Regions from separate parts of the Streptomyces sp. GL_141 genome, predicted to be linked through region 3. Evidence: predicted binding sites of a transcription regulator. Region 3 holds the regulator's gene; each other region holds the start of a gene.
The links. The regulator HrcA, encoded in region 3, represses chaperone genes, less so after heat shock. The targets are predictions, from matches to a motif close to TTNGCACTCNGNNNNNCNGAGTGCNAA.

Region 1 (5,076 bases), 1.2 Mb from region 3:
GGACCTCGTCGCGGTGCACCACCCGGGCCCCGGCCTTGGCCGCGACCTCCGCGGTGCGGTCCGTGGAGCCCGAGTCGATCACGACCAGCTCGTCCACCAGGGGCACCGGCAGGCCCTCGATCAGATCGCGCCGGATCACCTCGACGATCTCACCGACCGTCGCCTCCTCGTTCAGCGCCGGCAACACCACGCTCACGGTGGTCCCCGCTGCCCGCTTGGCGGAAAGCAGCTGGCCGAGCGGTCGGTCGGCGGCGGACCAGGAGCGGTCTGCCAACCAGCGCTCCACCTCTTCCAGCACCTTCAGCACTCCCTGTCCATCACTGGGTTGTTCACTGGTTTGGACCGAATTGTGATCCATCTCGCGGTTCGGACGGCTGTCTCAACCCCCCGGGCCTTCGGTTACAGTCTTGAACAACGCGATGGTCCACCGCATGCCGGGGGGCCCGCGTACAAACGCACCGGCGCGCCACAGAGCGCGTGTGCCGGTGCCATACCGCTCATCCAGAGGGGCAGAGGGACACGGCCCGTTGAAGCCCCGGCAACCCTCCAGTCGGTTCTCGCGATCGCGCATTCCAGCGCCGCCAGCGAGGTCCCCGGCTAGGGAAGGTGCCAATTCCGTCTCATGGCGAAGTGCGCCATGGGGAAGATGAGGAGAAAGGGCCTCGCCATCATGGCTGCACAGTCTGTCGCAACCTCTGCCGAAACCGTTGAAAACGCTTCTGGCACCTCTGTCGATCTCGGTCCCGCCACCGGCCTTTCCTGTCGTGAGTGCGGTACCCGCTTCGAGCTCGGCCCGATCTTCGCCTGCGCCGAGTGCTTCGGACCGCTCGAAGTCGCCTACGACCTGCCGCTCGGCGACCCCGAAGCCCTGCGCGCCGCCATCGAGGCCGGCCCGAACAACATCTGGCGCTACGCGCCGCTGCTGCCCGTCCCGGCGGACGTGGCCTCCAAGCCGAGCCTGAACCCCGGCTTCACCAAGCTCGTGGACGCGGCCAACCTGGCCAAGGAGCTCGGCGTCACCGGCAAGCTGTACGTCAAGGACGACTCCGGCAACCCGACGCACTCCTTCAAGGACCGCGTCGTGGCCATCGCCGTCGAGGCCGCCCGCGCCTTCGGCTTCACCACCCTCTCCTGCTCCTCCACCGGCAACCTGGCAGGCGCCGTCGGCGCCGCGGCCGCCCGCGCCGGCTTCCGCTCCTGCGTATTCATCCCGCACGACCTGGAGCAGGGCAAGGTCGTCATGGCCGGTGTCTACGGTGGCGACCTGGTCGGCATCGAGGGCAATTACGACGACGTCAACCGCTTCTGCTCCGAGCTCATCGGCGACCCGCTGGGCGAGGGCTGGGGCTTCGTCAACGTCAACCTGCGCCCGTACTACGGCGAGGGTTCCAAGACCCTGGCGTACGAGATCTGCGAGCAGCTCGGCTGGCAGCTGCCCGACCAGATCGTCATCCCGATCGCGTCCGGCTCGCAGCTCACGAAGATCGACAAGGGTCTGCAGGAGCTGATCAAGCTCGGCCTCGTCGAGGACAAGCCGTACAAGATCTTCGGCGCCCAGGCCGAGGGCTGCTCGCCCGTCTCGACCGCCTTCAAGGCCGGTCACGAGGTGGTCCGCCCGCAGAAGCCGAACACCATCGCCAAGTCGCTGGCCATCGGCAACCCGGCGGACGGCCCGTACGTCCTGGACATCGCGCGCCGCACCGGCGGCTTCGTCGAGGACGTCAACGACGAGCAGGTCGTCGAGGCCATCAAGCTCCTCGCCCAGACCGAGGGCATCTTCGCCGAGACCGCGGGCGGCGTGACCGTCGGCGTGACGAAGAAGCTCGTCGAGAACGGGCAGCTCGACCCCACGCTGACCACCGTGATCCTGAACACCGGTGACGGCCTCAAGACCCTGGAGGCGGTGGCCGAAGGTGGTGGCCAGACCGCCACCATCCGCCCCAGCCTGGACGCGTTCCGCGCCGCCAACCTGGCCTGATTTCCCTCCCTGCACCCGGAAAGGCAGTAGCGCCATGAGCGTCAACGTCCGCATCCCCACCATCCTGCGCACCTACACCGGCGGCCAGGCCGAGGTCTCCGCCGAGGGCGCGACCCTCGAAGAGGTCATCCAGTCCCTGGAGGCGAGCCACCCCGGCATCGCCGCGCGCGTCCTGGACGACCAGGGCAAGCTGCGCCGCTTCGTCAACGTCTACGTCAACGACGACGACGTGCGCTTCGAGGGCGGGCTGCAGACGTCCACCCCGGACGGCGCCGGCGTCTCGATCATCCCGGCCGTCGCGGGCGGTTGCTGAGGCTCGTCCGGCTTCGTAACGCTTCGTAGAAACTGAATTGCCCCCTCCGTTACTAAACGGAGGGGGCAATTCTGCTTGGTTGGGCGCGGTAGAGTTGGGGAAGTCCCCTCCGCTGTTCTTGCCCGCCGCATATGAGCGGGTCGCGTGAGGGTTGACATTGAGTCAACATGCAAGTGCGCTATGGGCCGTTGGCGGCGTTTGTCCGGCCCGAGTTGCCCTGGAATATTCCTGGTTTTCACCCTATTTCAATCTTTTGGCGTGTCCAGAATTCTCGTCGGAATGACCTGTTGCAGACAGCAGCGGTGCGGATACATTCAGCCCCGGTCGAGGCGTTCCGGCGCAAGTTCTGACCCGGGACCGCGAAGTGCGGTCCTGCGCAAGGGCCAGTAATAGGGGAGTTAGGCATGGCTCAGGGCACCGTCAAGTGGTTCAACGCGGAGAAGGGCTACGGCTTCATCGCGGTCGACGGTGGTGCGGATGTGTTCGTCCACTACAGCGCCATCCAGATGGACGGGTACCGCACCCTTGAAGAGGGTCAGCGGGTCGAATTCGAGATCTCGCAGGGCCAGAAGGGTCCGCAGGCGGACATGGTCAAGCTCGCCGCCGGCTAGTCCGACCGCGATCGACCACCGACACGTACGGGGCCGTGCACAGCGGCCGCGCACGACGGCACAACGGCATATGTACGAGGGGCCCACATCCTGGACACGGGATGCGGGCCCCTCGTGCGTGGCGGCCGCGGCGCCCTTGCGGCGCCTGGGTGTTCATCCCGGGTTGCCCGAAGCCGCTTGCACTCGGGGGGGTCGAGTGCTAATCATTGGCGTTAGCACTCTCCGGGTGAGAGTGCTACTAAACGAGGACCGGGTCGGTGAGGCCCGCGGGGTCCGGCGGGAAGAAACCGCCGGGCACGGCAGGCCGTCCGTCGCGGGCGCGGGCGCGGTCCAGGAGCAATCCACCGCTGTCCGGGAGGACCACTTCAGATGGCCAAGATCATTGCGTTCAACGAGGAGGCCCGGCGCGGTCTCGAGCGAGGCATGAACCAGCTCGCCGACGCCGTCAAGGTCACCCTTGGCCCCAAGGGTCGCAACGTCGTCCTTGAGAAGAAGTGGGGCGCCCCCACGATCACCAACGATGGTGTCTCCATCGCCAAGGAGATCGAGCTCGAGGACCCGTACGAGAAGATCGGCGCCGAGCTGGTCAAGGAAGTCGCCAAGAAGACGGACGACGTCGCCGGCGACGGTACGACCACCGCCACCGTTCTCGCCCAGGCGCTCGTCCGCGAGGGCCTGCGCAACGTGGCCGCCGGTGCGAACCCGATGGCCCTCAAGCGCGGTATCGAGAAGGCCGTCGAGGCCGTCTCCGCCGCCCTGCTGGCGCAGGCCAAGGATGTCGAGACCAAGGAGCAGATCGCTTCCACGGCCTCCATCTCCGCCGCCGACACCCAGATCGGCGAGCTCATCGCCGAGGCCATGGACAAGGTCGGCAAGGAAGGCGTCATCACGGTCGAGGAGTCGCAGACCTTCGGCCTGGAGCTCGAGCTCACCGAGGGCATGCGCTTCGACAAGGGCTACATCTCGGCGTACTTCGCCACCGACATGGAGCGCATGGAGTCGTCCCTCGACGACCCGTACATCCTGATCGTCAACTCCAAGATCGGCTCGGTCAAGGACCTGCTGCCGCTCCTGGAGAAGGTCATGCAGTCCGGCAAGCCGCTGCTGATCATCGCCGAGGACGTCGAGGGCGAGGCGCTCTCCACCCTCGTCGTCAACAAGATCCGCGGCACCTTCAAGTCCGTCGCCGTCAAGGCTCCGGGCTTCGGTGACCGTCGCAAGGCCATGCTCGGCGACATCGCCATCCTCACGGGCGGCACGGTCATCTCCGAGGAGGTCGGCCTCAAGCTCGAGAACGCCGGTCTCGACCTGCTCGGCCGCGCCCGCAAGGTCGTCATCACCAAGGACGAGACCACCATCGTCGACGGTGCCGGTGACAGCGACCAGGTCCAGGGTCGTGTCAACCAGATCCGCGCCGAGATCGAGAACTCCGACTCGGACTACGACCGCGAGAAGCTGCAGGAGCGCCTGGCGAAGCTCGCCGGCGGTGTTGCGGTCATCAAGGCCGGCGCCGCGACCGAGGTCGAGCTCAAGGAGCGCAAGCACCGCATCGAGGACGCCGTTCGCAACGCGAAGGCGGCCGTCGAAGAGGGCATCGTCGCCGGTGGCGGCGTGGCCCTGCTGCAGGCCTCCTCGGTCTTCGACAAGCTGGAGCTCACCGGCGACGAGGCGACCGGCGCCAACGCCGTCAAGCTCGCGCTGGAGGCCCCGCTCAAGCAGATCGCCGTCAACGGTGGTCTCGAGGGTGGCGTCGTCGTCGAGAAGGTCCGCAACCTGCAGATCGGTTGGGGCCTGAACGCCGCGACCGGCGAGTACGTGGACATGATCGCCGAGGGCATCATCGACCCGGCGAAGGTCACCCGCTCTGCCCTGCAGAACGCGGCGTCGATCGCGGCCCTCTTCCTCACCACCGAGGCCGTCATCGCCGACAAGCCCGAGAAGGCCGGCGCCGCTGCCGGCGGCGGCATGCCGGGCGGCGACATGGACTTCTGATCCACCCCCGGGCTCCGGCCCGAAGGTAGATCGGCGGTTCGCATCACGTAGTACGGACCGAGGGCGGCACCCCTTCCTGACGGAGGGGGTGCCGCCCTCGGGCGTTTCCGTGAGGAGCTGGCGATGTAAGACGTTGCGTCTTACGCTGGTGACATGGCTGACACCGTGACGATCCGCACCGA
Region 2 (5,076 bases), 2.5 Mb from region 3:
GGCCCGGGACACCAAGCGGCTCGGCGAGCAGGCCACCGAGCTGCACGACCGGCACGGGATCGAGGCCGAGGTGCTGGCCGCCGACCTCTCCACCGAGGAGGGCATCACGGCGGTCGAGGAGCGCCTCGCCGACCCCAAGCACCCGGTGGACCTGCTGGTGAACAACGCGGGCTTCGGCAACAAGGGCCGCTACCTCGAGGTCTCCATGGCCGACGAGCTGACCATGCTGAAGGTCCACATCGAGGCCGTGCTGCGGCTGACCTCGGCGGCCGTGGACCCGATGCGCTCGCGCGGGCGCGGCGGCGTGATCAACGTGGCCTCGGTGGCCGCCTTCCTGCCGCGCGGCACCTACGGGGCGAGCAAGGCCTGGGTCGTGCAGTTCACCCAGGGCGCGGCCAAGGACCTGGCCGGCTCGGGCGTACGGATGATGGCGCTGTGCCCGGGCTTCGTGCGCACCGAGTTCCACGAGCGGGCCGGCATGGGCACGGACAACATCCCCGGCTGGATGTGGCTCGACGCCGACAAGCTGGTGGCGGCGGCCCTGGCCGATCTGGCGCGGGGCAGGACGGTGTCGATCCCGGATCCTCGGTACAAGGCGCTGATGGGCCTGGTGAAGGTGGCCCCGCGGGGGCTGCTGGGCGGGGTGTCCTCGCGTACGGGGCGCAAGTACGGCCCTCAGTAACCGGCGACCCACTCCGTGGTGACCTGTGAGTAAACGCGGCATATGGGTGAAATCTCCCTAGACTGGACGTGTCCCATCCAGCGCGGGAGGCGACGCGATGACATTCGTACAAGTGATCGACTACGAGACCAAGCGCTTCGACGAGATGAACAGTCTCATCGACCGCTATGCCGAGCAGACCGCCGGCAAGCGCACGGTCACCCACACACTCATCGGCAGGGACCGCGACTCCAAGACCCACTACATGGACCTCGTCGAATTCCCCTCGTACGAAGAGGCCATGAAGAACTCTCAGCTCCCGGAAACCGACCGGATGTTCCAGGAGATGGTGGCGCTCTGCGAAGGCATGCCGAAGTTCATGAACCTCGACGTGGTCCGCGACGAGTACCTCAACAAGCTCGTCGTGAACCGCTTCCTCGGGGAGGTCGTGGGCAAGGGCGACTTCGACGTCATCGAAGAGTGCATCGCGGCCGGCTACGTCACCCACGACATCATGGAGAGCACCGGCGAGGGCAACGGCCGCGAGGGCATCCGCAAGACCGTCGGCATGTGGCGGGGCGCCTTCGACATGACCTTCGACATGACGCGCCAGGTCGCCGAAGGCGACTGCGTCACGACCCTCTGGGACTGGAAGGGCACCCACAAGGGCGAGTTCATGGGGGTCGCGCCGACCGGCAAGGAATTCACGATGTCGGGCTGTACGACCTGCCGGATCGAGAACGGCCAGATCGCCGAGGACTGGTGGTACTACGACGCCCCGGGCCTGATGCGGCAGATGGGCATGATGCCCGGCTGACGCTCCACCCAGGGTCGGCGGCACACGGCAAAGCCCCGGTCACCACCGCTTGGCAGCGGTGACCGGGGCCTTGCCGTACTTACTTGCCGTGCTTACTTGCCGTACTTACCCGGCGTGCTTGCCGACGAGGTCAGTGGCTGTGGCCGTGGCCACCGTGGCCGTGACCGGCGTCGCCCTCGTCGTCGGCCGGCTTCTCGACGACCAGGGTCTCGGTCGTGAGCAGCAGGGACGCGATGGAAGCGGCGTTCTCCAGCGCGGAGCGGGTGACCTTGACCGGGTCGATGACGCCGGCCTTGACCAGGTCGCCGTACTCGCCGGTGGCGGCGTTGAAGCCCTGGCCCTTCTCGAGCTCGGCGACCTTCGCGGTGATGACGTAGCCCTCGAGGCCGGCGTTCTCCGCGATCCAGCGCAGCGGCTCGACGGCGGCGCGGCGCACGACCGCGACACCGGTGGCCTCGTCGCCCGACAGGCCGAGGTTGCCCTCGAGCACCTTCACGGCGTGGACGAGAGCGGAGCCACCGCCGGAGACGATGCCCTCCTCGACCGCGGCGCGGGTCGCCGAGATGGCGTCCTCGAGACGGTGCTTCTTCTCCTTGAGCTCCACCTCGGTGGCGGCGCCGACCTTGATGACGCAGACGCCGCCGGCGAGCTTCGCCAGGCGCTCCTGCAGCTTCTCGCGGTCCCAGTCCGAGTCGGTCGACTCGATCTCGGCCTTGATCTGGTTGACGCGGCCGAGGACCTCGTCGGAGGAGCCGCCACCGTCGACGATGGTGGTGCTGTCCTTGGAGATCGTGACGCGGCGGGCGGAGCCCAGTACGTCCAGACCGGCCTGGTCGAGCTTGAGGCCGACCTCCTCGGCGATGACGGTGGCACCGGTGAGGGTGGCCATGTCCTGAAGCATCGCCTTGCGGCGGTCACCGAAGCCGGGCGCCTTGACGGCGACGGCGTTGAAGGTGCCACGGATCTTGTTGACGACGAGGGTGGAGAGCGCCTCGCCCTCGACGTCCTCGGCGATGATCAGGAGCGGCTTGGAGGCGCCGGCCTGGATGACCTTCTCGAGCAGCGGCAGGAGGTCCTGGATGGAGGAGATCTTGCCCTGGTTGATCAGGATGTACGGGTCATCGAGGATGGCCTCCATACGCTCCTGGTCGGAGACCATGTACGGGGACAGGTAGCCCTTGTCGAAGGCCATGCCCTCGGTGAACTCGAGCTCCAGGCCGAAGGCGTTGGACTCCTCGACGGTGATGACACCGTCCTTGCCGACCTTGTCCATCGCCTCGGCGATGAGGTCACCGACCTGCTGGTCCTGCGCGGAGAGCGCGGCCACGGCGGCGATGTCGGACTTGTCCTCGATCGGACGGGCGGTCGCGAGGAGCTCGTCGGAGACGGCCTTGACCGCGGCGTCGATGCCCTTCTTCAGGGCGGCCGGGGAAGCACCCGCGGCGACGTTGCGCAGACCCTCGCGGACCAGCGCCTGCGCCAGGACGGTGGCGGTGGTGGTGCCGTCACCCGCGACGTCGTTGGTCTTGGTCGCGACCTCCTTGACGAGCTGCGCGCCAAGGTTCTCGTACGGGTCGTCGAGCTCGACCTCACGCGCGATGGTGACACCGTCGTTCGTGATGGTGGGAGCGCCGAACTTCTTGTCGATGACGACGTTGCGGCCCTTGGGACCGATCGTCACCTTCACGGTGTCGGCAAGCTTGTTGACGCCACGCTCAAGGGCGCGACGGGCGTCCTCGTCAAACTTGAGAATCTTCGGCATGGGAGCGGTTCAGCCCTCTCGTTGCTATCCCCGGCCGCTCACCGCGACCGCCTGTCAGACACGAACTACGCCCCTCGCCGCCCGGCATCAGCAGGGGTGACCAGGGGCGTAGCTCAAAGCAAAACTGGAGAAGTGATTACTTCTCGACGATCGCGAGCACGTCGCGGGCCGAGAGGACGAGGTACTCCTCGCCGTTGTACTTCACTTCGGTGCCGCCGTACTTCGAGTACAGGACGACGTCGCCGACGGTGACGTCCAGCGGGAGACGCTGGCCGTCCTCGAAGCGACCCGGACCCACGGCGAGGACGACGCCCTCCTGGGGCTTCTCCTTCGCGGTGTCCGGGATGACCAGGCCAGAGGCCGTGGTCTGCTCGGCGTCGAGCGGCTGGACCACAATGCGGTCCTCGAGCGGCTTGATGGCAACCTTGGAGCTGGTGGTCGTCACGATCTGACCTTCCGCTTCGGAGATCCGGGGTTAATTGTCTGAGGTGGCGACCAGGTCGATCCGTCGTCGCGGGTGCCGGATCCGCCTGTCGCCGTGTTGGCACTCACCAGGGGCGAGTGCCAGACGCGAGACTATTCCGGGGATTAGCACTCGGTCAAGCGGAGTGCCAATACGCGCCGCTGGTTTCGCGGCCGGGGCCGCCTGTGCGGGCCCCGGACCCCGCTCCCTCGGGGCACCCCCGAACCCCCGTTCCCCGCGCGCCGCCGCTGCCGGGGACCAGTCCCCGGACCCCTGCTCCCCAAACGCCGGAGGGGCTGAAATTGCCCTACGGGCAATCCAGCCCGCCAGGCTGCGCTGCGCGCACATCCGGGCCTACATCGGCCACACCCAGCCCCGCCGGCGTTTGAGGCGCGGGTCCGGGCAGCGCCCGGGGAACGGTGGAAGGGCGGGTAGGGGACTTCGCCCCGCCGGGCCGAGCCACCCGCACCCGCCCACCCGACCCCTCGCCGGGACGGCGGTGGCGGCAGCCCCGACCGGCCACCGCCGGACGGAGTCCGGCGCAGCGGCGCGAGCTCCGCGTCAGGAAGGTCTGCCCGGTATGTGAGGCTTGGGGCATGCGGATCCTGGTCGTCGAAGACGAAGTCAGCCTCGCCGACTCACTGCGGCGCGGCCTCTCCGCCGACGGCCACTGGGTCGATCTCGCCCACGACGGCCACCGCGGACTGGACCTGGCCCTCACCGGAGGCCCGTACGACGTGGTCCTCCTCGACCTGATGCTCCCGGGCCTCTCCGGCTACGAGATCTGCACCCGCATGCGGTCCCACGGCGTCGCCACCCCCGTGCTGATGCTGACCGCCAAGGACGGCGAGTACGACGAGGCCGAGGGCCTGGACTCGGGCGCGGACGACTACCTGACGAAACCGTTCTCCTTCGTCGTCCTCGCCGCCCGCCTCCGCGCGCTCACCCGCCGCACCGCCACCGCGGGCGCCGCCCGGCCCAGCGTGCTCCAGGCCGGCGACCTCGTGCTCGACGCCCAGGGCCGCCGCTGCCGCCGGGGCACGCACGAGATCGAGCTGACCGCCCGCGAGCTCGGCGTCCTGGGCTGCCTGATGGAGCAGCCCGGCCGGGCCGTCGCCAAACAGGACATCCTCGACGAGGTCTGGGACAGCCCGCACGGCATCGACCCGAACATCGTCGAGGTCTACGTCTCCTCGCTCCGCCGGAAGATCGACGCCCCCTTCGGCCGCCGCTCGATCCTCACGGTGCACGGCACCGGCTACCGGATGGCCCCGGACGGTGGCTGACCCCGGACCCCGGCCCGGACCGGGACCGGGACCGGGACCGGGACCGGCGCCCACCCCCCGCAGGCCCCGCCGCCTCGGCAGCCTCCG
Region 3 (5,076 bases):
TCCGTCATGGTCTCGACGGCGACCTCGCCCCGGTCGCCCTTGGGCAGGGCCTGGACGACGGTGATCCGGACGGCCGGCTCCGCCTCCTCGAAGACCCCGGTCACGGAGACGACGAGGCGGTCCTTGCCCTCGGCGGCCGTCACGACGGCCTCGGCCCAGCCGCCCCGGCCGTCGGTCAGCACGAGGTCCTCGCCGCGGGCCAGCCGCTTCACGGAGACCGCGTGGCGGCCCTCAGGGCCGTCCAGGACGAACTCCGGCCCCGCGGGAACCTTTTCGACCACGAACACCGGGGCGGTCATGACGCACTCCTCATCTGCATTGCCTTCAACGCGTTCTGGGCCGCGCCGAGTTCCGCCGCGAGCACCTCCACCAGTTCCCCGGCCGGCAGGGCCCGCGCCAGCCGGTGCCCCTGGCCCGCCCACAGGGCCATGCCCTGCGGGTCCCCGGCCGCGGCGGCGGCCTTGCGCAGCGGCGCGGTCAGGTGGTGCACCTGCGGGTACGCGGACGGGGCGTACGGCCCGTGCTCGCGCATGAACCGGTTGACCAGTCCGCGGGCCGGCCGCCCCGAGAAGGCCCGGGTCAGCTCCGTGCGGACGAACAGCGGGTCGGTCAGCGCCTTCTTGTGCAGGGCGTGCGCGCCGGACTCCGGGCAGGCCAGGAAGGCCGTGCCGAGCTGCGCGGCCTCCGCGCCCGCGGCGAGCAGCGCGGCGATCTGCGAGCCGCGCATCAGGCCGCCCGCCGCGATGATCGGGAGGGCCACGGCCTCGCGCACCTGCGCGACGAGCGCGAGCAGGCCGACTCCGGCCGTGCCGTCGCCCTGCGGGTCGTCGCGGTGGGTGCCCTGGTGGCCGCCCGCCTCCACGCCCTGGACGCAGACGGCGTCGGCGCCGGCCGCCTGGGCGGCGCGGGCCTCCTCGACGGAGGTGACGGTGGCGATCGTGTACGTACCGACCTTGCGCAGGCAGGTGAGGGCCGCGGGCGAGGGCAGGCCGAAGGTGAACGAGACCACGGGTACCGGGTCTTCGATGAGAATGGCCAGTTTGGCGTCGTAGCCGTCGTCGCTGGTGCCGATGATGTCCTCGTCGGCGAGGGAGATCTCGTACCAGGAGGCCTCGCTGGCGAGGTGCCCCCGGTAGGCCTCCACGACCGCCGGGTCCGCGTGGGAGGCCTGCGGCAGGAAGAGGTTGACGCCGAAGGGCCGGCGGGTGAGCGCGCGCAGCCGCTTGATCTCCTGGTACATGCCGTCGGCGGTTTTGTAGCCGCCGGCGAGGAAGCCCAGTCCGCCCGCTTCGCACACGGCGGCCGCGAGCGGCGGGCAGGACGCGCCGCCCGCCATGGGCGCCTGCACGATCGGGTACGCGAAGAGACCGTTCGGTGCGGAGGACATGAGCTGCATCGTGCCATGTCCCGCTCACGGGACCGAATCACGGCATTCGCCTGGCATAGTCCCCTTCACCGGGGTGCCCGAATACCGTCGCCGCCCTGCCGCCCCGCATGCCGCGAGCCCGGTCCGGGGTTCCCCGGACCGGGCTCGCAGGTGTTCTCGCACACCGCCGGGACGCCGCCCTACGGGTGCTCCGCGCGCGGCTCAGCGCCCGTTGAAGGCGTCCTTCAGGCGGCTGAACAGGCCTTGCTGGCCCGGCGCGAACTGGCCCATCGGCCGCTCCTCGCCGCGCAGCTTGGCCAGCTGGCGCAGCAGGTCCTCCTGCGCCGGGTCCAGCTTGCCGGGAGTGGTGACCTCGACGTGCACGATCAGGTCGCCGCGCCCGCCGCCGCGCAGGTGGGTGACGCCGCGGCCGTGCAGCGGGATCGCCTGCCCGGACCCGGTGCCGGGCCGGATGTCGATCTCCTCCAGGCCGTCCAGCGTCTCCAGCGGGCACTTGGTGCCCAGGGCCGCCGCGGTCATCGGGATGGTGACCGTGCAGTGCAGGTCGTCCCCGCGCCGCTGGAAGGTCGGGTGCGGCAGTTCGTGGATCTCCACGTACAGGTCGCCGGCGGGGCCGCCGCCGGGGCCGACCTCGCCCTCGCCCGCGAGCTGGATCCGGGTGCCGTTCTCGACGCCGGCCGGGATCTTGACGGTGAGGCTGCGGCGGGAGCGGACCCGGCCGTCGCCCGCGCACTCGGGGCACGGGGTCGGGACCACGGTGCCGAAGCCCTGGCACTGCGGGCAGGGCCGCGAGGTCATGACCTGACCCAGGAAGGACCGGGTGACCTGCGAGACCTCACCGCGGCCGCGGCACATGTCACACGTCTGCGCCGAGGTGCCGGGGGCGGCGCCCTCGCCGGAGCAGGTGGTGCAGACGACGGCCGTGTCGACCTGGATGTCCTTGGTCGTGCCGAAGGCGGCCTCGTCCAGTTCCAGGTCGAGGCGGATCATGGCGTCCTGGCCGCGGCGGGTCCGCGAGCGCGGTCCGCGCTGCGAGGACTGGCCGAAGAAGGCGTCCATGATGTCGGAGAAGTTGCCGAAGCCGCCCGCTCCGAAGCCGCCGGCTCCGCCGCCGCCCGAGGAGGACAGCGGGTCGCCGCCGAGGTCGAAGACCTGCTTCTTCTGCGGGTCCGAGAGGACCTCGTAGGCGGCGTTGATCTCCTTGAAACGCTCTTGCGTCTTGGGATCGGGATTCACATCCGGGTGCAGCTCGCGGGCGAGCCGCCGGAATGCCTTCTTGATCTCGTCCTGCGATGCGTCGCGGCGCACGCCGAGAACGGCGTAGTAGTCCGTGGCCACTTACGACTCCGCCAGGATCTGTCCGACGTAACGTGCCACTGCGCGTACCGCTCCCATCGTTCCGGGGTAGTCCATGCGGGTCGGTCCGACCACGCCGAGTTTGGCGACTGCTTCGCCGCCCGAACCGTAGCCGACCGAGACGACGGACGTGGAGTTCAGTCCCTCGTAGGCGTTCTCATGCCCGATCTTTACGGCCATTCCCGACTCACTGGCCTCGCCCAGCAGCTTGAGGAGCACGACCTGCTCCTCCAGCGCTTCGAGCACCGGCCTGATCGTCAGGGGAAAATCGTGTCCGAAGCGGGTGAGGTTGGCGGTGCCGCCGATCATCAGCCGCTCCTCCGCCTCCTCGACCAGCGTTTCGAGGAGGGTGTCGAGGACGGCCTTCACCGTCACCCGGTCCTCGTTCTCGAAGGATTCCGGAAGGTCCTTCACCAGCGGCGGCACGTCGGTGAACCGGCGGCCGACGACGCGGCTGTTGAGGCGGGCCCGCAGGTCCGCCAGCGAGGTGTCCGCGAAGGGGGTCTGGCAGTCGACGAGCCGCTGCTCGACCCGGCCGGTGTCCGTGATGAGGACGAGCATCAGGCGGGCCGGGGCCAGCGAGAGCAGCTCGACGTGCCGGACGGTGGACCGGGTGAGCGACGGGTACTGGACGACAGCGACCTGCCGGGTGAGCTGCGCGAGCAGCCGCACCGTACGGCCGACGACGTCGTCGAGGTCGACGGCCCCGTCGAGGAAGTTCTGGATGGCCCGGCGCTCGGGCGTCGACAGCGGCTTGACCCCCGCCAGCTTGTCGACGAAGAGGCGGTAGCCCTTGTCGGTGGGGATCCGGCCGGCGCTGGTGTGGGGCTGGGCGATGTAGCCCTCGTCCTCCAGCACGGCCATGTCGTTGCGCACGGTGGCGGGCGAGACGCCGAGCCGGTGCCGCTCGGTGAGCGCCTTGGAGCCGACCGGCTCCTCCGTCCCGACGTAGTCCTGGACGATGGCGCGCAGCACTTCGAGTCTGCGTTCGCTGAGCATCGCGCACACCTCCATCGTTTCCGTCGTTCGCGGCTTCGGCAGGCCCTGCCTGCTGGCACTCTGAGCGTTCGAGTGCCAGAGATCCCCCGGTCAGTGTACGGCGGGGTGGTACACCCCTAGCAAGGGCGGCCCGCCAAGGTAGCGTCGCGGCATGGACGTGCGTTGGGAAGAGGCGGGCTGGGAACGGCTCACCGAACGGGCCGGCCGCAAGCGCCTGCCGGTGTGGGATTGCACCGTGGGACTGGTGGTGGGCGAGGATTCGGCCCTCCTGATCGACCCCGGGTCCTCCCTGCGGGAAGGCGCGCTGGTGCGGGCCGAGGCGGAGCGGCTGACAGGCCGGCGCGTGACCCATCTCGCATTCACACACGGACATTTCGACCACGTACTGGGCGGCGCGGCGTTCGCGGGGGCCGAGGTCTACGGTCCGGTCGGGCTGGACGCCCTGCTCTCCGTGAGCCGGGACGAGCTGCGGGCGGACGCGGTCCGGCACGGCCTGGCGGAGGCCGAGGCCGCCGAGGCGGCGGACCTGCTGGTGCTCCCCCGGCACCTGGTGTCGGGCGAGTGGACCCTCGACCTGGGCGGCGTACAGGTCCTCCTGGCGAACGTGGGCCCGGGGCACACCCGGCACGATCTGGCCGCCTTCGTGCCCGGTGCGCGCGAGGTGGTCTTCTGCGGCGACCTGGTCGAGGAATCGGGCGAGCCGCAGGCGGGTCCGGACGCGCTGCCACGGCAGTGGCCGGCCGCCCTGGACCGGCTCCTCGCCCTGGGCGGGGACGACGCTCTGTACGTGCCGGGTCACGGAGCGGTGGTCGACGCGGCCTTCGTGCGTGCCCAACGCGACACACTGGCGGCCCGTTTCGGCGTGTCGGACACCTGAGGCGGCCCGCTCTCCTACCCTCGGCCGGATGCGCGAGTACTCCCCCGACCTGACCCCGCAATGGAAGCGCTCCAAGCCCGTCCCCGAGGTGCCGGCCGATCCGGACCTGGTGGTCGAGGTGGCGGGTACGGACTTCTGCGGCGCGGTGGTGGCCTGCGAGGCGGGCACGGTCACCCTGGAGGACCGCTTCGGCAAGCTCCGGGTCTTCCCCCTCGAACCCCGCGGCTTCCTCCTGGACGGCGCGGTGGTGACCCTGACCCGCCCGGCCCGCGGGCCGGCCGCCCCGGCCCGTACGGCCTCCGGCTCGCTCGCCGTCCCCGGGGCCCGGGCGCGGGTGGCCCGGGCGGGCCGGATCTACGTGGAGGGCCGCCACGACGCCGAACTGGTCGAGCGGGTCTGGGGCGACGACCTGCGGATCGAGGGCGTCGTGGTGGAGTACCTGGAGGGCATCGACGAC

Region 1: groL (chaperonin GroEL) is a predicted target of HrcA. The motif match lies at 3,079-3,105, and genes of this name have one in related genera.
Region 2: groES (co-chaperone GroES) is a predicted target of HrcA. The motif match lies at 3,829-3,855, and genes of this name have one in related genera.

Annotation. Positions count from the first base shown of each region.
Region 1 covers NZ_CM174402.1:4,624,496-4,629,571, forward strand. The annotation lists gene AC3IX6_RS20330 (glucosyl-3-phosphoglycerate synthase) at 1-298, opposite strand, end outside; SAM riboswitch class I at 495-653, shown strand; gene thrC (threonine synthase) at 671-1,978, shown strand; gene AC3IX6_RS20340 (ubiquitin-like small modifier protein 1) at 2,013-2,291, shown strand; gene AC3IX6_RS20345 (cold-shock protein) at 2,696-2,902, shown strand; gene groL (chaperonin GroEL) at 3,272-4,894, shown strand; gene AC3IX6_RS20355 (hypothetical protein) at 5,048-5,076, shown strand, end outside.
Region 2 covers NZ_CM174402.1:3,311,084-3,316,159, forward strand. The annotation lists gene AC3IX6_RS14060 (SDR family NAD(P)-dependent oxidoreductase) at 1-682, shown strand, start outside; gene AC3IX6_RS14065 (ester cyclase) at 780-1,478, shown strand; gene groL (chaperonin GroEL) at 1,609-3,240, opposite strand; gene groES (co-chaperone GroES) at 3,377-3,685, opposite strand; gene AC3IX6_RS14080 (response regulator transcription factor) at 4,300-4,989, shown strand; gene AC3IX6_RS14085 (sensor histidine kinase) at 4,982-5,076, shown strand, end outside.
Region 3 covers NZ_CM174402.1:5,779,261-5,784,336, reverse strand. The annotation lists gene AC3IX6_RS25585 (16S rRNA (uracil(1498)-N(3))-methyltransferase) at 1-299, opposite strand, end outside; gene AC3IX6_RS25580 (nitronate monooxygenase) at 296-1,387, opposite strand; gene dnaJ (molecular chaperone DnaJ) at 1,589-2,725, opposite strand; gene hrcA (heat-inducible transcriptional repressor HrcA) at 2,726-3,742, opposite strand; gene AC3IX6_RS25565 (MBL fold metallo-hydrolase) at 3,894-4,619, shown strand; gene AC3IX6_RS25560 (DUF3097 domain-containing protein) at 4,648-5,076, shown strand, end outside.